DNA from 2 places in the Bacillus sp. LJBS17 genome. Region 1 is predicted to be linked to the other one. Evidence: predicted binding sites of a transcription regulator. Region 1 holds the regulator's gene; the other holds the start of a gene.

Evidence for each region. The regulator Rex, encoded in region 1, represses fermentation and respiration genes when NADH is low (regulators of the CRP and FNR family bind a similar motif). The targets are predictions, from matches to a motif close to TTGTGAAATATTTCACAA.
Region 2: a site for Rex is predicted at 7,686-7,703, ahead of KXZ66_RS19670 (YwiC-like family protein). Genes of this name have one in related genera too.

Annotation. Positions count from the first base shown of each region.
Region 1 is NZ_CP079759.1:612,565-622,908, forward strand. It holds rRNA gene KXZ66_RS03180 (23S ribosomal RNA) at 1-798, shown strand, start outside; rRNA gene rrf (5S ribosomal RNA) at 852-967, shown strand; tRNA gene KXZ66_RS03190 (tRNA-Met) at 982-1,058, shown strand; tRNA gene KXZ66_RS03195 (tRNA-Asp) at 1,119-1,195, shown strand; gene thiL (thiamine-phosphate kinase) at 1,372-2,349, shown strand; gene tsaE (tRNA (adenosine(37)-N6)-threonylcarbamoyltransferase complex ATPase subunit type 1 TsaE) at 2,364-2,840, shown strand; gene tsaB (tRNA (adenosine(37)-N6)-threonylcarbamoyltransferase complex dimerization subunit type 1 TsaB) at 2,821-3,510, shown strand; gene rimI (ribosomal protein S18-alanine N-acetyltransferase) at 3,520-3,975, shown strand; gene tsaD (tRNA (adenosine(37)-N6)-threonylcarbamoyltransferase complex transferase subunit TsaD) at 3,968-5,008, shown strand; gene KXZ66_RS03225 (ABC-F family ATP-binding cassette domain-containing protein) at 5,239-7,167, opposite strand; gene moaC (cyclic pyranopterin monophosphate synthase MoaC) at 7,293-7,805, shown strand; gene KXZ66_RS03235 (redox-sensing transcriptional repressor Rex) at 7,802-8,449, shown strand; gene tatAY (sec-independent protein translocase protein TatAY) at 8,471-8,644, shown strand; gene tatC (twin-arginine translocase subunit TatC) at 8,651-9,415, shown strand; gene KXZ66_RS03250 (YdiK family protein) at 9,647-9,838, opposite strand; gene KXZ66_RS03255 (CPBP family intramembrane glutamic endopeptidase) at 9,835-10,344, opposite strand, start outside.
Region 2 is NZ_CP079759.1:3,801,391-3,811,734, reverse strand. It holds gene KXZ66_RS19715 (ABC transporter ATP-binding protein) at 1-537, opposite strand, end outside; gene albB (antilisterial bacteriocin subtilosin biosynthesis protein AlbB) at 534-695, opposite strand; gene albA (subtilosin maturase AlbA) at 708-2,054, opposite strand; gene sboX (bacteriocin-like protein SboX) at 2,079-2,231, opposite strand; gene sboA (subtilosin A) at 2,188-2,319, opposite strand; gene KXZ66_RS19690 (YwiB family protein) at 2,632-3,060, shown strand; gene argS (arginine--tRNA ligase) at 3,057-4,727, shown strand; gene narK (nitrate transporter NarK) at 4,863-6,050, shown strand; gene fnr (fumarate/nitrate reduction transcriptional regulator Fnr) at 6,149-6,865, shown strand; gene KXZ66_RS19670 (YwiC-like family protein) at 6,897-7,616, opposite strand; gene arfM (Crp/Fnr family transcriptional regulator ArfM) at 7,760-8,236, shown strand; gene KXZ66_RS19660 (nitrate reductase subunit alpha) at 8,455-10,344, shown strand, end outside.

The DNA.
Region 1 (10,344 bases):
ACAGCTTGTACAGGATAGGTAGGAGCCTTGGAAACCGGAGCGCCAGCTTCGGTGGAGGCATCGGTGGGATACTACCCTGGCTGTATTGACCTTCTAACCCGCCGCCCTTATCGGGCGGGGAGACAGTGTCAGGTGGGCAGTTTGACTGGGGCGGTCGCCTCCTAAAAGGTAACGGAGGCGCCCAAAGGTTCCCTCAGAATGGTTGGAAATCATTCGCAGAGTGTAAAGGCACAAGGGAGCTTGACTGCGAGACCTACAAGTCGAGCAGGGACGAAAGTCGGGCTTAGTGATCCGGTGGTTCCGCATGGAAGGTACCATCGCTCAACGGATAAAAGCTACCCCGGGGATAACAGGCTTATCTCCCCCAAGAGTCCACATCGACGGGGAGGTTTGGCACCTCGATGTCGGCTCATCGCATCCTGGGGCTGTAGTCGGTCCCAAGGGTTGGGCTGTTCGCCCATTAAAGCGGTACGCGAGCTGGGTTCAGAACGTCGTGAGACAGTTCGGTCCCTATCCGTCGCGGGCGCAGGAAATTTGAGAGGAGCTGTCCTTAGTACGAGAGGACCGGGATGGACGCACCGCTGGTGTACCAGTTGTTCTGCCAAGGGCATCGCTGGGTAGCTATGTGCGGACGGGATAAGTGCTGAAAGCATCTAAGCATGAAGCCCCCCTCAAGATGAGATTTCCCATTCCGCAAGGAAGTAAGATCCCTGAAAGATGATCAGGTTGATAGGTCTGAGGTGGAAGTGTGGCGACGCATGGAGCTGACAGATACTAATCGATCGAGGACTTAACCACATTTGAATGATGTCACACCTGTTATCTAGTTTTGAGAGAACACTCTCAATTTGTTTGGTGGCGATAGCGAAGAGGTCACACCCGTTCCCATACCGAACACGGAAGTTAAGCTCTTCAGCGCCGATGGTAGTCGGGGGTTTCCCCCTGTGAGAGTAGGACGCCGCCAAGCATTACTTTTATCATCGCGGGGTGGAGCAGTTCGGTAGCTCGTCGGGCTCATAACCCGAAGGTCGCAGGTTCAAATCCTGCCCCCGCAACCAAATATATGATTAAATAAGGAGTGCCCTAAGGGTACAACTAAAATAATCTTATACAAATATGGTCCGGTAGTTCAGTTGGTTAGAATGCCTGCCTGTCACGCAGGAGGTCGCGGGTTCGAGTCCCGTCCGGACCGCCATTAATGTAAACGAAACGATCATGTTTTCGTTTTTTTTGTGTTTTCTTTTACTGTATCTTCTGCTTGGTGTCATAGCCAAGCTTTCTTTATATCGGGAACATCTTGGATATTCCAGCAAAATTCGATAAACTAGGAAGAGCACATATAGGCACAGGGGTGAAAGGAGATTTTGGTTCATGGATGAATTTGATTTGATACATAGCATTACTCCGCGGACCATTCACCATTCTTCCGTTGATGTAGGAATAGGTGATGATGCAGCGCTCTACACTGCGAAACACGGCGTTCAGGAAATTGTTTGTGTTGATACTATGGTAGAAGACGTGCACTTCAAATTACACTATTCCTCACCTGAAGATATCGGGTATAAGGCGTTAGCCGTTAATATAAGTGATATTGCCGCGATGGGAGGCATTCCGAAATTTTATTTGGTATCACTTGCGGTACCTTCAAAATGGACTGAATCTGAAATCAAGGCGATGTATGAAGGAATGAATGAACTGGCGAAACTATATCATATGGATCTGATTGGCGGCGATACAGTTTCTACCGCTGACAAATTAGTCGTTACAGTCACTGTGATCGGTGAAATTGAAAAGGGACAGGCCTGTTTGCGCAGCTTAGCAAAACCGAATGATATTGTGTTTGTAACCGGTGAAATCGGTTCTTCTGCAGCAGGACTTTCTTTATTATTAGAGGAGACTCATCCTCAAAATTCTTCTATTGACACGGATTACTTTATCCACAGGCATAAACGGCCTGAGCCAAGAGTAAGTGTCGGCAGATTATGCTCGAGTCTTAAACGGGCAGCTTTAAATGATGTTAGTGACGGATTGGCTAGTGAACTGAACGAGATTGCAGAAGCCAGCTGTGTTTCAATTGAAATTGTTGAAAGCATGCTTCCAATTCATTCTGATTTACCTAAGCTTCATCCTAACTGGAAAGAATGGGCTTTGTTTGGCGGTGAGGATTTTGAGCTGACAGGGACGGTTTCAAAAGAGGAGTGGGAAGTGTTGAAGCAGCAGTGCGCAGCACGTCAACTTCCCATTACAAAGATTGGCCATGTCAGGGAAAAAACAAAATCTAAAGTGATCCTAAAAACAGATCAAACATCAATGATCTTAGAGAAAAAGGGATATAATCATTTTAAATAAGACGGGTGACTCGTGTGAAGCAATTAAAATGGAGAACTGTAAATCCAGAAGAAACAAAAGCAATTGCCAAGCTTGCGGCAGCGTTTGCTAAACCGGGAGACGTCCTGACATTAGAGGGCGATTTAGGTGCAGGAAAAACGACTTTTACGAAAGGTTTTGCAGAAGGGCTGGGAATTACACGTGTTGTAAACAGTCCGACTTTTACAATTATAAAAGAATATAACGATGGCTTACTTCCTCTTTATCATATGGATGTGTATAGAATGGAAGATGAAAGTGAAGATTTGGGACTTGATGAATATTTTCACGGACAAGGTGTCTGTCTCGTTGAATGGGCTCATTTAATTGAAGAACAGCTGCCACAGGAGCGACTGCAAATTGTCATCAAAAGAGCTGGTGATGATGAGCGGGAAATTACCTTTACTGCTGTCGGGAATCGGTATGAAATGCTTTGTGAGGAGTTAAGTAGACATGACAATATTAGCAATTGATACATCAAATTATACATTGGGCATTGCGCTGCTTCGAGAAGACACTGTTATAGCAGAATACATTACATATTTGAAAAAGAACCACTCTGTAAGAGCGATGCCTGCTGTTCATTCATTGCTGAATGATTGTGATATGGCACCGCAGGACCTTTCTAAAATTGTCGTTGCAAAAGGCCCTGGTTCATACACAGGAGTAAGAATAGGTGTGACGTTGGCCAAAACACTTGCCTGGTCTTTAGACATTCCAATAAGTGCTGTATCAAGTCTTGAGACGCTTGCGGCAAATGGCCGGCATTTTGACGGTCTGATCAGCCCAATCTTTGATGCTAGACGGGGACAGGTGTACACAGGTCTGTATCAATATAAAAATGGACTTTTAGAGCAAGTTGTTCCAGATCAAAATGTGATGCTGGCAGATTGGCTGGAGATGCTAAAAGAAAAGGGTCGTCCTGTTTTGTTTTTAGGTCACGACACTTCTATTCACAAGCAAATGATAAAGGATGTTCTTAGAACAAAAGGATTCATTGGAACTGCTGCCCAGCATAACCCGCGTCCTTCAGAATTGGCTTTTCTCGGGAAGGAAAAGGAAGCAGCTGATGTTCATGGGCTTGTCCCGGATTACTTGCGGCTGGCAGAAGCTGAAGCGAAATGGATTGAAAGTCAAAAGTAGGGTGATAGGATGAAAACAAAAGCAGCGGTCAGAAATATGCGGCTTGAAGATATAGATCACGTATACGAAATCGAAGCATCCTCCTTTACGTCTCCTTGGACGAAGGATTCGTTTTATCATGAGCTGCTGGAAAATCCATATGCTCATTATCTCGTGATTGAAAAGGACGGCCATGTTGTTGGGTATTGCGGGATTTGGATTGTGATGGATGATGCCCAGATTACAAATATAGCGATAAAACCAGAGTATCGCGGTCAGTCTTTAGGAGAAACGCTTTTTCGCTCAGCTGTTGAACTGTGCAAAGAAAAAGACGCAAGGCGGCTTTCGCTTGAAGTGAGGGTTTCGAATCATCCTGCTCAAGGCTTATATAAGAAATTCGGGATGCAGCCCGGCGGAATAAGAAAGAACTATTATACTGATAACGGGGAAGATGCGTTAATTATGTGGGTGACGATAAATGAGTGAGCAAAAAGACATGTACGTATTAGGAATTGAAACAAGCTGTGATGAGACTGCTGCAGCTATTGTGAAAAACGGGAAAGAGATCATTTCAAACGTAGTAGCCTCTCAAATTGAAAGCCATAAGCGCTTCGGAGGCGTTGTGCCGGAAATTGCTTCAAGACATCATGTTGAACAAATCACTTTGGTTATAGAAGAGGCGTTTCGCAAAGCTGGCATGACGTATAGTGATATTGATGCGATTGCAGTAACAGAAGGTCCGGGACTGGTGGGGGCGCTTCTTATTGGAGTGAATGCCGCTAAAGCATTGAGCTTTGCACATAACATTCCGTTAGTAGGCGTTCATCATATAGCCGGTCATATATACGCGAACCGTCTTGTAGAAGACATCGTGTTCCCGGCACTGGCATTGGTCGTTTCAGGAGGCCATACAGAACTGGTTTATATGAAGGAACATGGATCATTTGAAGTCATTGGGGAAACCCTTGATGATGCGGCAGGAGAAGCCTACGACAAAGTGGCGCGGACGATGGGATTGCCATATCCGGGTGGACCGCAAATTGACAAGCTAGCTGAAAAAGGGAATGACAATATTCCGCTTCCTCGCGCATGGCTTGAAGAAGGCTCTTACAACTTCAGCTTTAGCGGATTGAAGTCTGCGGTGATCAATACGCTTCATAATGCATCCCAAAAAGGGCAAGAGATTGCTCCGGAAGATTTGTCTGCCAGCTTCCAAAATAGTGTGATCGATGTCTTGGTCACCAAAACGGCGCGCGCGGCAAAGGAATATGATGTCAAACAGGTCCTTTTAGCCGGAGGAGTAGCTGCAAACAGAGGCCTCAGAGCTGCATTAGAAAAGGAATTTGCCCAGCATGAAGGGATTACGCTTGTCATTCCTCCATTAGCTTTATGCACGGATAATGCTGCGATGATTGCTGCTGCTGGTACAATTGCTTTTGAAAAAGGAATTCGCGGTGCGTATGATATGAATGGCCAGCCCGGCCTTGAATTGACTTCTTATCAAAGTCTCACGAGATAATAGCGTGAGACTTTTTATCTGTTTGTTATTAACAGATAATTCACAATTTATCCACATGTCTGTGAGTAATTATAGAGATATAGATGGATAAAGGGCTGAAGTCGCTGTTAATAAAGTGGATAAATTCAGAATATTTTGTGGATATTGTGTATAAAGCGCTTACTTTGTTTTGCTTATTAGGGTATGTTCTGTGGATAAAAAGCACCTCTAAAAAGAGGTGCTTGACTTTTTTAATCTTCTTCTGTGGATAGTTCTTCCCATTCGGACAAAAGAGATTCCAGCTCCTGATTGAGCTTCTCATTGTCTGCATGGATAGCTTGTACTTTTTCATGATCCTGATAGACTTCAGGGTCACATAGCAATTCATCATTGCGGCTGATGTTTTCTTCAATGGTTTGAACGGTGGTTTCAATTTCTTCAATCCGACGGAGTCGTTGGCGCTCTTTCTTTTTCCATTCTTTTTCTTCCTCGTAGGAACGTTTGGAGTCAGACTTCACTGTAGCTGGCGTTTTATCAGTTTCCTCTTGCTGATTCATTTTCTCCAATTCAAACTGCTCTGTTTTTTTCTCTGTATAATAATCGTAATCTCCCAGATACTCCTCTATATGGCTTGAAGAAAGCTCCAATACTCTTGTGGCGATTCTGTTAATAAAATATCTGTCATGTGAGACAAATAACAGTGTGCCTGGATAATCAATCAGCGCGTTTTCGAGAACTTCTTTGCTGTCTAAATCCAGATGGTTCGTCGGTTCATCAAGGATGAGAAAGTTGGCTTTTTGAAGCATCAGCTTAGCTAGAGCCAATCTTGCTTTTTCGCCTCCGCTCAGTGAATGAACTGGTTTCAGCACATCATCTCCGGAGAATAAGAAATTTCCGAGACACGTTCTGATTTCTTTTTCTGGGAGCCCGGGGTACTCGTCCCACAGCTCATCAAGGACACGTTTAGAGGAAGTCAGCTCAGCCTGTTCCTGGTCATAATAGCCGACACTGACATTTGAGCCGTATGAGATCGTTCCCTGATCTGGTTTTAGGGTGTCTATTAATGTTTTCAGCAATGTTGATTTACCAATTCCGTTAGGGCCGACAAGCGCGGCGCTTTCTCCTCTTGTGAGCATGAACGATACCTCTGTTAAAAGCGGCGGCTGGTTTTCATAGCTGATTGTGAGATCCTGAACACGGAGGACTTCATTTCCGCTCTGTTTGGTAATATCAAAATGAAAGTTTGCGGATTTTTCATCGCCGAGCGGTTTTGACATGACTTCCATTCGTTCAAGCTGCTTTCGGCGGCTTTGCGCTCTTTTTGTGGTAGAGGCTCTCGCCAAATTTCGATCCACGAAGTCCTGAAGCTTTGCGATTTCATCCTGCTGCTTTTCATACATTTTCAGATCTTTTTCATAATGCGCGGCTTTTTGGTCGAGATAAGCGCTGTAGTTGCCGTGATACTTTTTGCTTTCTGCTCTTGATACCTCGTATACCTGGTTTACTACTTTGTCCAAAAAGTAGCGGTCATGCGAAACGATGAGGATGGCTCCTGAATAGCCTTGCAAATAATGCTCAAGCCAGGTAAGCGTATCAATATCCAGATGGTTTGTCGGCTCATCGAGAATGAGCAAATCAGGCTGTGTTAACAGAAGCTTACCTAAAGCCAGTCTTGTTTTTTGGCCTCCGCTGAGGCTTTGAACCTGTGTAGAATCGTCAAAATGGCTGAAGCCGAGACCATGCAGCACAGATCTTACATCCGCTTCATATTGATAGCCGCCTTTATCTTTGAATTCCTGCTGAAGGCGGTCGTAGGTTTTCATGATGCTTTCTAATTCACCCGGGTCAGCTGCCGCCATTTTTTCTTCCATAGCCCGCATTTCCTTTTCCATTGCTTTTAAGTGGTCAAAAACAGTCAGCAGCTCTTCTTTTATGGTAAGCTTAGAATCCAAGCCAGTATGCTGGGCGAGATATCCCATTGTAATATCTTTCGGTTTAATAATTTCGCCCTTCTCATACGAAAGCTGGCCTGCGATAATTTTAAGGAGCGTGGATTTTCCGGCGCCATTTCTTCCTACAATGGCGATGCGATCACGATTTCTGACTTCCAGTTTTATATTGTTTAAAATAGTATCAGCACCAAATGATTTGGACAGCTGATTAATTTGTAAGATCATCATATTATTTCACCTCTGCTATAATAAGTTAAGTGTAGCTTATGAACCAGAAGTCAGCAAACAATACATTGGCCATATAAGACATAGAGAAGAAAATAGTGTATGATCTGTTTAAGGAGCGTTTTAATATGAATGGATTTTCTCATTTTAATGAACAGGGCAGAGCCCAGATGGTGGATATTAGCGAAAAATCTTCGACTGTCCGTACTGCGGCGGCTGTTTCAAGCGTACACATGAAGAATGAGGTGTACGAGAAAATACAGAGTCACGATATCGGCAAAGGAGATGTACTGGCTGTCGCACAGGTGGCAGGCATTATGGCCGCAAAGCAAACGTCGAATATCATTCCGATGTGCCATCCGCTTTCATTGAGCGGGGTAGATATATCGTTTGACTGGAAAATAAAAGAAGCAGAAGTTATACTTCATATAAAAGCACAGGTCAAAACGAAAGGGAGTACAGGTGTGGAAATGGAAGCGCTCACTTCTGCATCGGTGTGCGCTCTTACCGTTTACGATATGTGCAAGGCCCTTGATAAGGGGATGGTCATCGGCCCTACTTTCTTGCTGGAGAAGACAGGCGGGAAAAACGGTGACTTTAAAAGAGAACTATCCGAGTATAATTTGGAGGACCAAAAATGAATAAGGATCAATCAAAAATTCCGCAGGCGACGGCGAAACGGCTGCCGCTTTACTATCGCTTTTTAAAGAATCTGCATGCGTCAGGAAAACAGCGTGTATCATCCGCTGAACTCAGTGATGCCGTAAAGGTTGATTCTGCCACGATTCGGAGGGATTTTTCCTATTTTGGAGCTCTTGGCAAAAAAGGATACGGATATAATGTGGATTATTTGCTGTCTTTTTTCCGGAAAACGCTTGATCAGGATGAGATGACAGACGTCATCTTGATTGGTGTCGGGAACTTGGGAACGGCATTTCTTCACTATAATTTCACAAAAAACAATAACACAAAAATTTCTATGGCTTTTGATATAAATGAGAGTAAAATAGGAACTGAGGTAGGCGGCGTGCCCGTCTATAACCTTGATGACCTTGAACAACACGTAAAAGATGAATCAGTTGCCATTCTTACAGTGCCTGCAGTTGCCGCTCAATCCATTACAGACAGATTGGTCGCATTAGGAATCAAGGGAATCCTTAATTTTACGCCGGCCCGTTTGAATGTGCCGGAACACATTCGAATTCATCATATAGATTTAGCAGTTGAGCTTCAGTCACTGGTTTATTTTTTGAAGCATTATTCAGTTTTAGAGGAAATCGAATAGAGGGAAAGGAGGAGCCCAAATATGCCGATCGGTCCTGGAAGCCTTGCTGTTATCGCAATCGTTGCTCTGATTATCTTCGGTCCCAAAAAGCTGCCTGAATTGGGGAAAGCAGCGGGAGACACACTTCGTGAATTCAAAAACGCTACTAAAGGATTAACGAGTGATGAAGAGGAAAAAAAGAAAGAAGATCAGTAAGTTAGGATGACACGAATGAAAGTGAATCAAATGTCGCTGCTGGAGCATATTGCTGAGCTTCGAAAACGGTTGCTGATTGTAGCGCTGGCGTTTGTCGTTTTCTTTATTGCTGGATTTTTTTTAGCAAAGCCGATTATTGTGTACCTGCAAGAAACAGATGAAGCGAAGCAGCTTACGCTTAACGCGTTTAACCTGACAGACCCGCTTTATGTGTTTATGCAATTTGCATTTATCATCGGCATAGTCTTGACCTCGCCGGTTATTCTTTATCAGCTTTGGGCTTTTGTGAGCCCGGGCCTCTATGAGAAAGAGCGCAAAGTAACGCTCAGCTACATTCCGATCTCTATTTTGCTGTTTTTAGCGGGCTTATCTTTTTCATATTATATTTTATTTCCTTTTGTTGTTGATTTTATGAAGCGGATTTCTCAGGACTTGAATGTCAATCAGGTGATCGGAATTAATGAATATTTTCATTTTCTTCTGCAGCTGACGATTCCGTTTGGACTGCTGTTCCAAATGCCGGTCATCCTCATGTTTTTGACCAGGCTCGGAATTGTGACACCGATGTTCTTGGCGAAAATCAGAAAGTATGCGTATTTTACGCTGCTGGTGATCGCAGCCCTGATTACACCGCCTGAGCTTCTGTCCCATATGATGGTCACAGTCCCGCTTTTGATTTTATATGAAATCAGTATCCTTATATCGAAGGCCGCTTATCGGAAAGCACAGAAAAGCAGTGCAGCCGATCAGGACGTGTCTTCCGGGCAATAATAAAAAATCCATTTCTCATGAGAGAAATGGATTCAGCGTGTTGACAAACCCCCGCATTCGTTGTCAAGTCTGTGCGTTGGTGCTCACGAATGAAAACATTCGCTCCGCTCCAATGCTCGCCTTTCCTAGACTTCAAGGGATTTCAATCACGCTGAAAATGACAAAATCCTAAAACGAAAGCCGTTTTAGGATTTAATTTGAATCCATTTCTCGTTCAGAAATGGATTTTCTTTATTTCTGGTTCTTTTTGATTTTAAATGAAAAGGCGAACATCTTAAAAGAAATGCTGATGTTGTAAGCGGCGAACACCATCAGCAGGATGGAGTAAAATGACCACATGCTGCCTGGCGAGCTTGCGGCAAGATAAGTAAAGATGCACCCTACGGCAAAGTAGATCATTCCCCAAACTACCGGGTTTCTCATAAAAATAATCCTCCAATAATCAATTGCATTTGTGTGCTCTGCTGTTCAAGGTAATTCCGAACAGGCTCAAGCTGCATGATGACGACGAATGTATTCATCATTAAATGGGCGAAAATCGGCACCCATATCCGTTTTGTTCTCGCATATAAAAAGGCAAAGGTAAAGCCCATTGCTGTATATAGAAGAAGATGCTTCAAATCAGCGTGAACAATACCGAAGATAACCGAGCTGATCAGTCCTGCGAAAAAGAAATTCGTTTTTTCGTACAGCGCGCCGAAAATGATTTTTCTGAAGATGATTTCTTCTAATATAGGCCCGACGATGGAAGAAACGATAATCATGAGCGGGACTGCCTGAATGACATCCAGAATCGCTTGTGTATTTTCTGATTCTCTTCCGATGCCAAAAACATAATATTCAATAGAGCCTGCTATTCCTTGAGAGAAAAGGGCAATGAAAAAACCGGCTATCGCCCAAAGGATAGAAAGTCCGATTGAGTCCTTCTG
Region 2 (10,344 bases), 1.0 Mb from region 1:
CTGATAAAAAACCTCTATCGATTCCACATCCAAACCGACGAGCGGCTCATCCAAAATAAACAGGGGAGCGCGCAGCAATAAGCCTGTCATCAATACAACCTTTTGCCTGTTCCCCAAGGACAGCTCCGAAATTCTCCTGTTGATGTATTTCGAAAAATGAAAGGCCTCGGCCAAACTGGCAAACTGCTGCTCTGAAAAATCCTTTTGATAAAGCGAATGGACGAAAGACACATAGTCCTTCGCCGTAATTTCTGTAAATAGCAGCGGATAATCGGCGGCGAAGTAACGGTGAGTCTTCAGCTGATCTGATGTTTTCTGCGGCATGCCGGCCTCCGCTTCAATTCCGCACAGTGTAAAGCGCCCGCTGAAATTGCGGTTCACGCCTGTCAGCGTATTAATCAGTGTCGTTTTTCCGGCGCCGTTTACCCCAAGCAACCCGTAAACGGCACCTTTTTCTAAATGTAAATCCACTTGTTCTAAGATGACGTTGTCCCGTTCATACCAAACGGATACATCGTGTATATCCAAAATGCTCATCGCGAGTCAGCCTTCCGCGCGCGCATCCCGAACAGAATGGCAATGGCAATGAAAATCAGCGTAAACAGATAATCGCTTTTGACAAAATAGACGACTGCGCCGATGACAAAGATAAATGAAAGGATATACAGTAAAATTCTTCTTTGTGCTGGTGACAAATCGTTTCCCTCCTAAATAAGCTGGACCACGTCTTCTAATTGTTCATTTTTCGCCCAAGAGCAAATGTTTTTCCGGTGATATTTGTTAGAGTTCAGCCCTTTTAAGTAACAGCCTCCGCAATAGCCGCTGAACGGGCATTTGTCTTTCATGCAATGTTCGCTGAACCGCGGCGCTTGCGCTTGCCACAGTTTATGGACGAGAGGGGAGTTAAAGATGCTTTCATAGGAATCATGAAAAATATTTCCCAATGAAAATTCCTTTGGAAAGAGGGCGCAAGGACGTACTTCGCCGAACGGGCTGATCACAATGGACTTCCAGCCAGCGCCGCAATTTGCCGCGCGTTTTCGTTCATAAGGAATAATCGGAATCAGATCTTTAAACTCATCAATCACATTTTGCTCGTATTCCATAAACTTGCGGTGCTGCTCGGCGTCTTTCGTTGGATGGACAATATCCCTGCCTCTTCCGAAATCGTCAACCCAATTGTAAGAGAACGCCTTCGCCCCGAGATCCCGAACCTTTTGGGCCATATCGTGGATTTCCCACATGTTTTTTTCGAAGACAGACATGGCGACTCTGACAAATATACCGTGGTCACTCAACAATTTTATCGTTTTACAAGTTTGGGCAAAAGAGCCTTTTCTCCCTCTAAAGGAGTCATGGACCTCGGAATTGACACTATCAAGAGAAATGCCGACAATGATTTTTTGCTTGTAAGCCTTCAAAAGCTCCAAACTCTCTTTTCGCATGAGTGTTCCGTTTGTTAAGACAGCGACTTTTTTGAACTTTTTACACACATAGTCAAGAATCTCATTGGCGTTTGGATGGACAAAAATTTCTCCGCCTGTGATTTCGCATGTCAATACACCGTTATCAAACAGCATATCAGCTGTTTTTTTGAATTGCTCAATCGACACGGTGCCGAGCGCTTCAGGTGAGCTTTCCAAATAACAGTGGGCGCATTTCAAATTACAGCGGTGCGTCAGTTCAAAGGTGGCGTGGAGCGGCATCGGAAATTCATTGCTTCCGCTCGTGGTGATTGTATGGCGGCTGGCCCGGTTTCCAAGCTGAATAACCTGCTTGTTCTGGAGCATGTTGAGCATGTCGTAATACCAATCTTTATGGTCTTCCGGTGATTCATCATACACTGCACATTGCTCAGCTAAAATCTGCTCAGCTGTTTTTTGGCCATCCATGCGCATGCAGAGCTCGTAAGCCGTTTTGTTGAGATCCAAATACTCAAAGTCGGAAATGGAGACATTATCGCGCAAGTAGTCGATTTCTAACACGCCGCCCTCAGGAAGCTGGTGAACTCTTACACTTTCATTAATAAATGGAAACATCTGCTCTCTAAACAAAATACCATCCCCTATACATATGATTCAAATGAAAAACGGTTGTGTATGTATATCCAAGAGGTAGATTTTAGTTAAAAATTGTAATTTACTTAAAAAGGGCATAGTAGAATGACTATGCCCTTTTGGGAGATCCTTACCCCCATAGACCGAATAGACCTGTTGCACCGGCAATTTCAAAATCAGGGATAGGACCGTCCACTAGACAAGCGGCTCCGATCGAGCATGTTGCACAACCTTTGTTTTCTACAATGACAGCTTTTTTCATAATTGAATCCTCCCTTTTTTTGTTTTTCTAGCAGATCTATGTTGTACTTTTATCTTAAAACTATCAAATTACTAATTCAATACATATAATTTGAAAAAAATGTGAAAAGGAAATGATAGATTTCGGAAAAATGTAACATTTCCTAAAGGTAATTAGTGATATGATTTTCTCTTCTATATAAGGAAATGCTTTTTATGAGGTTTATCTTCAAATCTGATGAGCAATGATGGTAAGATAGAAGCAGTTGAAGTTTACAAACCGAATGATTATACTATTCAAGTCAAAGTGGAATGATGAAAAGGACGTGTCAGAATGAAGCAAGAGACACCGATAACACTCCATGTGAAGTCTGTGATCGAGGATGACGGAAACCAAGAAGTCATCGAATTCCGCACCACCGGATTTTACTATGTAAAACAAAATAAAGTGTATCTATCTTATTATGAAGAACACGACTTAGGCAAAGTCAAAACGATTGTGAAAGTAAGCGAAGGCGAAGTCCTGGTCATGAGGTCAGGCGCTGTCAAAATGAATCAGCGTTTCGTAACGGGAGCTTCCACAATTGCTAAATATAAAATGTCATTTGGTGAGCTTGAGCTGAAAACAAGCACAAAATCGATTCAATCTGATCTCGATGAAGAAAAAGGCCGTATCAGCATCGCATATGACATGCATGTCGGAGACGAGCAGGAGCATTTACATAATATGACGATCACGTATGAGGGAGGAACTCACGCATGAACATTGCGGAACAAATGAAGGACGTGCTGAAAGAAGAAATCAAAGCGGCCGTTCTGAAAGCGGGACTGGCTGAAGAAAGCCAGATTCCCAATGTTGTTTTAGAAACACCGAAAGATAAAACACACGGCGACTACTCAACGAATATGGCGATGCAGCTGGCAAGAGTGGCAAAAAAAGCGCCGCGTCAAATCGCTGAAGAGATTGTCGCTCATTTTGATAAAGGAAAGGCTTCGATTGAAAAACTGGATATCGCCGGCCCGGGTTTTATCAATTTCTATATGAACAATCAATATTTAACAAAGCTGATTCCGTCTGTACTGGAAGCAGGGGAAGCATACGGGGAAACAAACATCGGAAACGGTGAACGAGTTCAGGTAGAATTCGTATCAGCGAATCCGACGGGAGACCTTCACCTCGGGCATGCGCGCGGGGCGGCTGTCGGCGATTCCTTGTGCAACGTGCTTTCAAAAGCGGGTTACGATGTAAGCCGCGAATACTACATTAACGATGCGGGAAACCAAATCAACAATCTGGCGCTTTCTGTTGAAGTCCGTTACTTTGAAGCGCTCGGATTGGAAAAACCGATGCCGGAGGATGGCTACCGCGGCGAGGATATCATTGCGATCGGAAAGCGTCTCGCTGAGGAATACGGTGACCGTTTCGTTAACGAAGAGGAAAGTGAACGCCTCGCGTTTTTCCGTGAATACGGCCTGAAATACGAGCTGGACAAGCTTCGCAAGGACTTGGAAAACTTCCGTGTGCCGTTTGATGTGTGGTATTCCGAAACTTCACTGTACCAAAATGGAAAAATCGACACGGCGCTTGAAGCGCTCCGCGAAAAAGGCCATGTCTATGAAGAAGACGGCGCGACTTGGTTCCGTTCCACGACGTTCGGCGATGATAAAGACCGCGTATTGATCAAGAAGGACGGCACGTACACGTACCTGCTTCCTGATATCGCGTATCATAAGGACAAGCTTGACCGCGGCTTTGATAAGCTGATCAATGTTTGGGGCGCCGATCACCACGGCTACATCCCGCGTATGAAAGCGGCAATCGAAGCACTGGGCTATGAAAAAGGAACGCTTGAAGTAGAAATCATTCAGCTCGTTCACCTTTACAAAAACGGCGAGAAAATGAAAATGAGCAAACGGACCGGTAAAGCCGTAACGATGCGTGACCTGATTGAAGAAGTCGGCTTGGATGCTGTTCGTTACTTCTTTGCAATGCGAAGTGCGGACACCCATATGGATTTTGACTTAGATCTTGCTGTATCAACATCTAACGAAAACCCTGTGTATTATGCACAATACGCGCATGCTCGTATTTGCAGCATGCTTCGCCAAGGGGAAGAGCAGGGACTTAAACCGGCGGCAGATCTTGATTTCAGCCATATTCAATCAGAAAAAGAATACGATCTGCTGAAAACGATCGGCGGCTTCCCAGAGGCAGTGGCGGAAGCAGCAGAAAAACGAATTCCGCACCGTGTCACAAACTATATTTATGATCTGGCTTCTGCTCTGCACAGCTTCTACAACGCAGAGAAAGTCATCGACCCTGAAAATGAAGAGAAAAGCCGCGCGCGCCTGGCTTTAATGAAGGCAACGCAAATTACGCTGAACAATGCGCTTCAGCTGATCGGCGTATCGGCTCCGGAAAAAATGTAATCACGATCAAAAGGACAAAGTCTTCGGGCTTTGTCCTTTTTTTATGAGAAAAACGTGTGATGTAATTCACAATCCTGTTTGGCGAGTTTTTGTATGATAAGACTGATTATTGAATCATTGAAAGGGGCAAGCCAAATGATCAACCGTCAACACATTCAATTATCGTTACAGTCATTAAGCTTGGTGGCAGGGTTTATGGTTTGGGTGCTAATTTCATCACTCATTTCCCAAATCACATTAGATATTCATTTAAGCAAGGGTGAGATTTCTTTGGTGACGGCGATTCCTGTGATCCTCGGGTCGCTTCTCCGCATTCCTTTAGGGTATTTAACGAACAGGTTTGGCGCGCGGCTCATGTTTATGGTCAGCTTCATCCTGCTTTTATTTCCTGTATTTTGGATCAGTATCGCGGACTCTCTGTTTGATTTAATCGCAGGCGGCTTTTTCTTAGGGATCGGGGGAGCGGTGTTTTCCATTGGAGTGACCTCCCTCCCGAAATATTATCCGAAAGAAAAGCACGGTGTCGTCAATGGGATTTACGGTGCAGGAAATATCGGGACAGCCGTTACGACATTTGCAGCGCCGGTTATCGCTCAAGCCGTCGGGTGGAAATCAACCGTGCAGATGTATCTGGTTTTGCTGGCTGTCTTTGCCTTACTGCACGTTTTGTTCGGCGACAGGCATGAGAAGAAGGTCAAAGTTTCTGTTAAGACTCAAATCAAAGCCGTTTACCGAAATCATGTGCTATGGTTTCTGAGCCTGTTTTATTTTATTACGTTCGGTGCCTTTGTCGCCTTCACTATCTATCTGCCGAACTTTCTGGTCGAGCATTTTGGGCTGAATCCTGCAGATGCCGGCTTGCGGACGGCTGGCTTTATTGCGGTTTCTACGCTGCTCAGGCCTGCGGGCGGATTCCTGGCTGATAAAATGAGCCCGCTCCGCATCTTAATGTTTGTTTTTGCCGGGCTTACATTATCAGGTATTATCCTATCGTTCTCGCCGACAATTGGCCTTTATACGTTTGGATCATTAACCGTGGCCGTCTGCTCAGGCATAGGAAACGGGACTGTTTTTAAACTGGTGCCTTTCTATTTTTCCAAGCAAGCGGGGATTGCCAATGGGATTGTGTCTGCCATGGGCGGATTAGGCGGCTTTTTTCCTCCGCTCATATTGGCGAGTGTGTTTCAGGCAACAGGCCAGTACGCGATCGGGTTTATGGCGCTTTCAGAGGTGGCGTTAGCCAGTTTTGTCCTTGTCATATGGATGTATTGGCAGGAAAGAATGAAAACACACACGGAGAGAAACAGCCAGAGCATCAACTAACACTGGGGCATTCACAAGATTGTTAGTTTTTTCTCGATGGGTACAAATCAATTCACGTTACAATAAACACACAACGTGACTTTCTTCGAGGTGAGCTCATGAATTTTCTCTCTGTTCGACCATCTGATAGTGATCTTATTTCCAGCGATCTGCATGAATTGCTGGAATCGATCAGCACGAAAAGAAAAATGGAAAAACACACGTATTTGTTTCGAGAAGGAATGGATGCAGAAGAGCTTTATCTGATTCAATCAGGACTCATTGAAATCGGCAAGCTGACATCTGATGGAAAAGACCTGACGCTTAGAATCTGCCAAAAGCATGATATCGTCGGAGAATTAACACTTTTCACTGAAGAACCAAGGTATATGCTCAGTGCAAAAGTGCTAGAGGATGGCGAGGTGCTCGTCATTAATAAAAATAAGCTGGAAAAAGAATTAATCCAAAACGGCGCTTTGACATTTGAGTTCATGAAATGGATGAGCACGCACCTCCGGAAGATTCAGTCCAAAATCAGGGATCTGCTTCTTCATGGCAAAAAGGGGGCGCTCTATTCTACCCTTATCCGCTTATCAAACAGCTACGGAGTGGAGCGAAGCGACGGCATTCTGATTAACATTGTCCTGACAAATCAGGATTTGGCAAAGTTTTGTGCGGCTGCACGGGAAAGCATCAACCGTATGCTGGGAGATCTCCGCAAAAAAGGGGTTATTTCGATAGACGAATCCGGAAAAATTATTTTGCACAAGCGGGACTATTTACGATGTGAGATTGAGTGTGAAAATTGCCCGCTGGAGATTTGCAATATTGACTGAAAAAAACAAGGACAGCGGTGTCCTTGTTTTTTTACCTTGTCATAAAGAGGCACATGACGGCAAAAAAGAAGCAGGCATTCACGATTTCCAGAATGCCAATCGTTTTTACGGGCCAATCCCTTCCATGAAAAAACCATGCCCGCAAGCTGCTCGGGATAAAAGCGAGAAACGCCCATCCTGCTCCGAAAAGAGCGGATAAAAAGGGGAGCAGCAGGTGATATCCCCATGACCAGTATGCAAATGTCCTGTTTTTTCTTTCACGAATCACCGATTTCACATAAAAGGAACTCCCGATAAAAAATAAAGCAGACTGCAAGAAAGTAAACCAAGCCCAGCCGTCGAGGGTTCCCATCCCCAGCCAGCAGCTCGCAAACCCGCCCGAACAAAAGAACAAGACACCTGCAACATCATTCAATAGGGCTCGTTCGTTTTTTCGGCGGGCAAAATACATATGTATGAGAAACAGCGGCAGTAAAGAAACGCCCACCCAGATGAGAGGCGGCTTATGAAAGACCGAGATCATCAAAAAGCAGCAGGCGGGAAAACCGTAATAACACATCCACTTTTGATATGGTTTGCTTTGTTTCTTTTTTAAGGCAAGCGTAACGGGATAAACCGCTAAGTATAGGAAAAGCCAGCCTAGGAAGAGCGGAATATGCCAAATAACGGGGCCTCCCTTGACCATGCCGAGTAAAAATGGGATCAGCAGCATCGCCCACGCGCCGTGCTGCTTCGGAATCAGCGCCTTCATCGAAATCCTCCTTTTTTCTTTCATTATAAATGCAGTCACCCTCCTGATAAGTGACATTCATCATACAGGCTGTGAAATACATCACTGCTGTACAGGCTCAGTCGAGCTACACTAAAGCTATCCTTAGCACAGGAGGTTTTCCTATGAATCAGTGTGACTATTTATTATTTCTGAAACAACTTCCTATGTTTAATGAAGTGCCTCTATCCATTGTCGAAACCTTGCTGAAAAACGGCACGTTTATCCGCGGCTCATGTGATCAGTCTCCATCTTTTCTTCATTCTCAATCTGTCTATATTGTATTAAAAGGCAGTGTCCGTTTCATGGACAGCAGGCTCCCTGAAGGGTCGAAAACCGTTGCGCTGTGGGAAAAAGGCGATGTGTTTCCGATTGATGAAAAAGGCGGGCTTTATTTATCGCCCTTTATCTCAGTCAATGCCACTTCAGACATTCTGATTCTCAATATCCCATATTACATATTTAAGAAAATGATGTCTTACCATCCGCAGCTGCAAATGAACTTTTTGGCTATGCTTCAGCAAAATGTTTTTTGTTCCTATCAATTATTTTTGCGGTATCTGCATACATCACAGGATGAGAACGCTGAGCCCGGTTCTTAAATAGAGCCGGTTTTTTTTGATCTTTGAATGAAAGGCGGCTAATGACCCAAGCGTCCTGCCTGAACGCAGCCTTCCTCACATCCTGTGAAAATCCTTCCTTCTCCTTTGTGTGAACATTTTGTGAAAAAAGCAGAGTGTGTGACATAGTTCACAAGGAAACACGCTGTCTCTGTTTATAGTGAACTTAGCATCACCTGACTCGGAAGGAGTGAACTCTCATGAAGAAAAAGAAAAGGAGTCCGTTGTTTAGGAGATTGAATTATTTCTCTCCTATCGAACACCATTCAAATAAACATAGCCAAACCACCCGCGAAGATCGCGATTGGGAGAATGTATACAGAAACAGATGGCAGTACGACAAAGTCGTTCGCTCCACCCATGGCGTTAACTGTACAGGGTCTTGCAGTTGGAATATTTATGTCAAAAACGGAATTGTCACGTGGGAAGGGCAAAATTTGAATTATCCATCAACAGGCCCGGATATGCCTGATTTTGAACCGAGAGGCTGCCCGCGGGGGGCCAGTTTTTCATGGTATATCTACAGCCCGCTGCGTGTGAAATATCCATACGTGCGCGGTGTACTGATTAATTTATGGCGGGAGGCACTGCAAGAACATCAAAATCCATTGGACGCCTGGAAATCGATCGTCGAAAACCCTGAAAAAGCGAAGTCCTATAAACAGGCGAGAGGGAAAGGCGGTTTTGTGCGCGCTGAATGGCCGGAGGTGCTGAAGCTGATTTCAGCCTCTCTGCTGTATACAGTGATGAAATATGGGCCTGACCGAAACGTCGGTTTTTCTCCGATTCCGGCCATGTCCATGATCAGCCATGCATCAGGCTCCCGGTTTATGTCGTTAATCGGAGGCCCTATGCTCAGTTTTTATGACTGGTATGCGGATCTTCCACCAGCATCCCCGCAAATTTGGGGTGACCAGACGGACGTTCCGGAAAGCAGTGATTGGTACAATTCCGGCTATATCATCACATGGGGCTCCAACGTTCCGTTAACGAGAACGCCTGACGCGCATTTTTTGGCGGAGGCCCGCTATAAAGGCGCTAAGGTCATTTCGATCAGTCCGGATTTTGCGGAATCCTCAAAGTTCGCGGATGACTGGCTGAGTATTCGCCAAGGGACTGACGGGGCACTTGCGATGGCGATGGGTCATGTCATTCTGCAGGAATTTTACGTGAACCAAGAAACTGAACGTTTTATTGAGTACGCGAAGCAATACACTGATTTTCCATTTCTCGTCACCCTGTCAAAAGAAAATGGCGTATACACAGCGGGACGGTTTCTGCATGCGAAGGACATCGGGCGGCAGACAAAGCATGATCAGTGGAAGCCTGCGGTTTGGGATGAACAAACAAGTTCATTTGCCATACCCCAAGGGACAATGGGATCGCGCTGGGACGGGCAGCAGAAATGGAACCTGCACATGATTGATGAAGAAACCGGGGAACCGATTGAACCCCGTCTCTCTGTGCTGGGAATAGAGGACGAAATCGGCACGGTGCGCATCCCGTATTTTTCAAATGACGGAAACAAAGTGCTCGAGCGGGATCTTCCTATTAAAAAAATGAACCTGAACGGTGAAGAAACGTACATCACGACCGTGTTTGACTTGATACTGGCTAACTACGGCGTGAACCGGGGCATCGGCGAACGATCGGCTGTCTCCTATGATGATCCTGAGCCGTTTACGCCTGCCTGGCAGGAACAAATGACAGGAATCAAAAAAGAAGCTGTCGTTAAGATTGCCAGAGAGTTTGCCCAAAATGCGATCGATACAGACGGCCGATCCATGATTATCGTAGGGGCCGGCATTAACCACTGGTTCAACTCCGACACGATCTACCGAGCGGTGTTAAATCTTGTTTTACTTGTAGGCGCCCAAGGCGTAAACGGCGGAGGCTGGGCCCATTACGTGGGGCAGGAAAAGCTCCGACCTGCTGAAGGGTGGCAGACGATTGCAACTGCAAAGGACTGGGAGGGCGTGCCCAAGCTGCAAAACGGCACCTCATTTTTCTACTTTGCGACAGATCAGTGGCGTTATGAGGACCAGCCGATCAGTGATTTGGCATCACCGATTGCTGCGTCATCCCGCTAC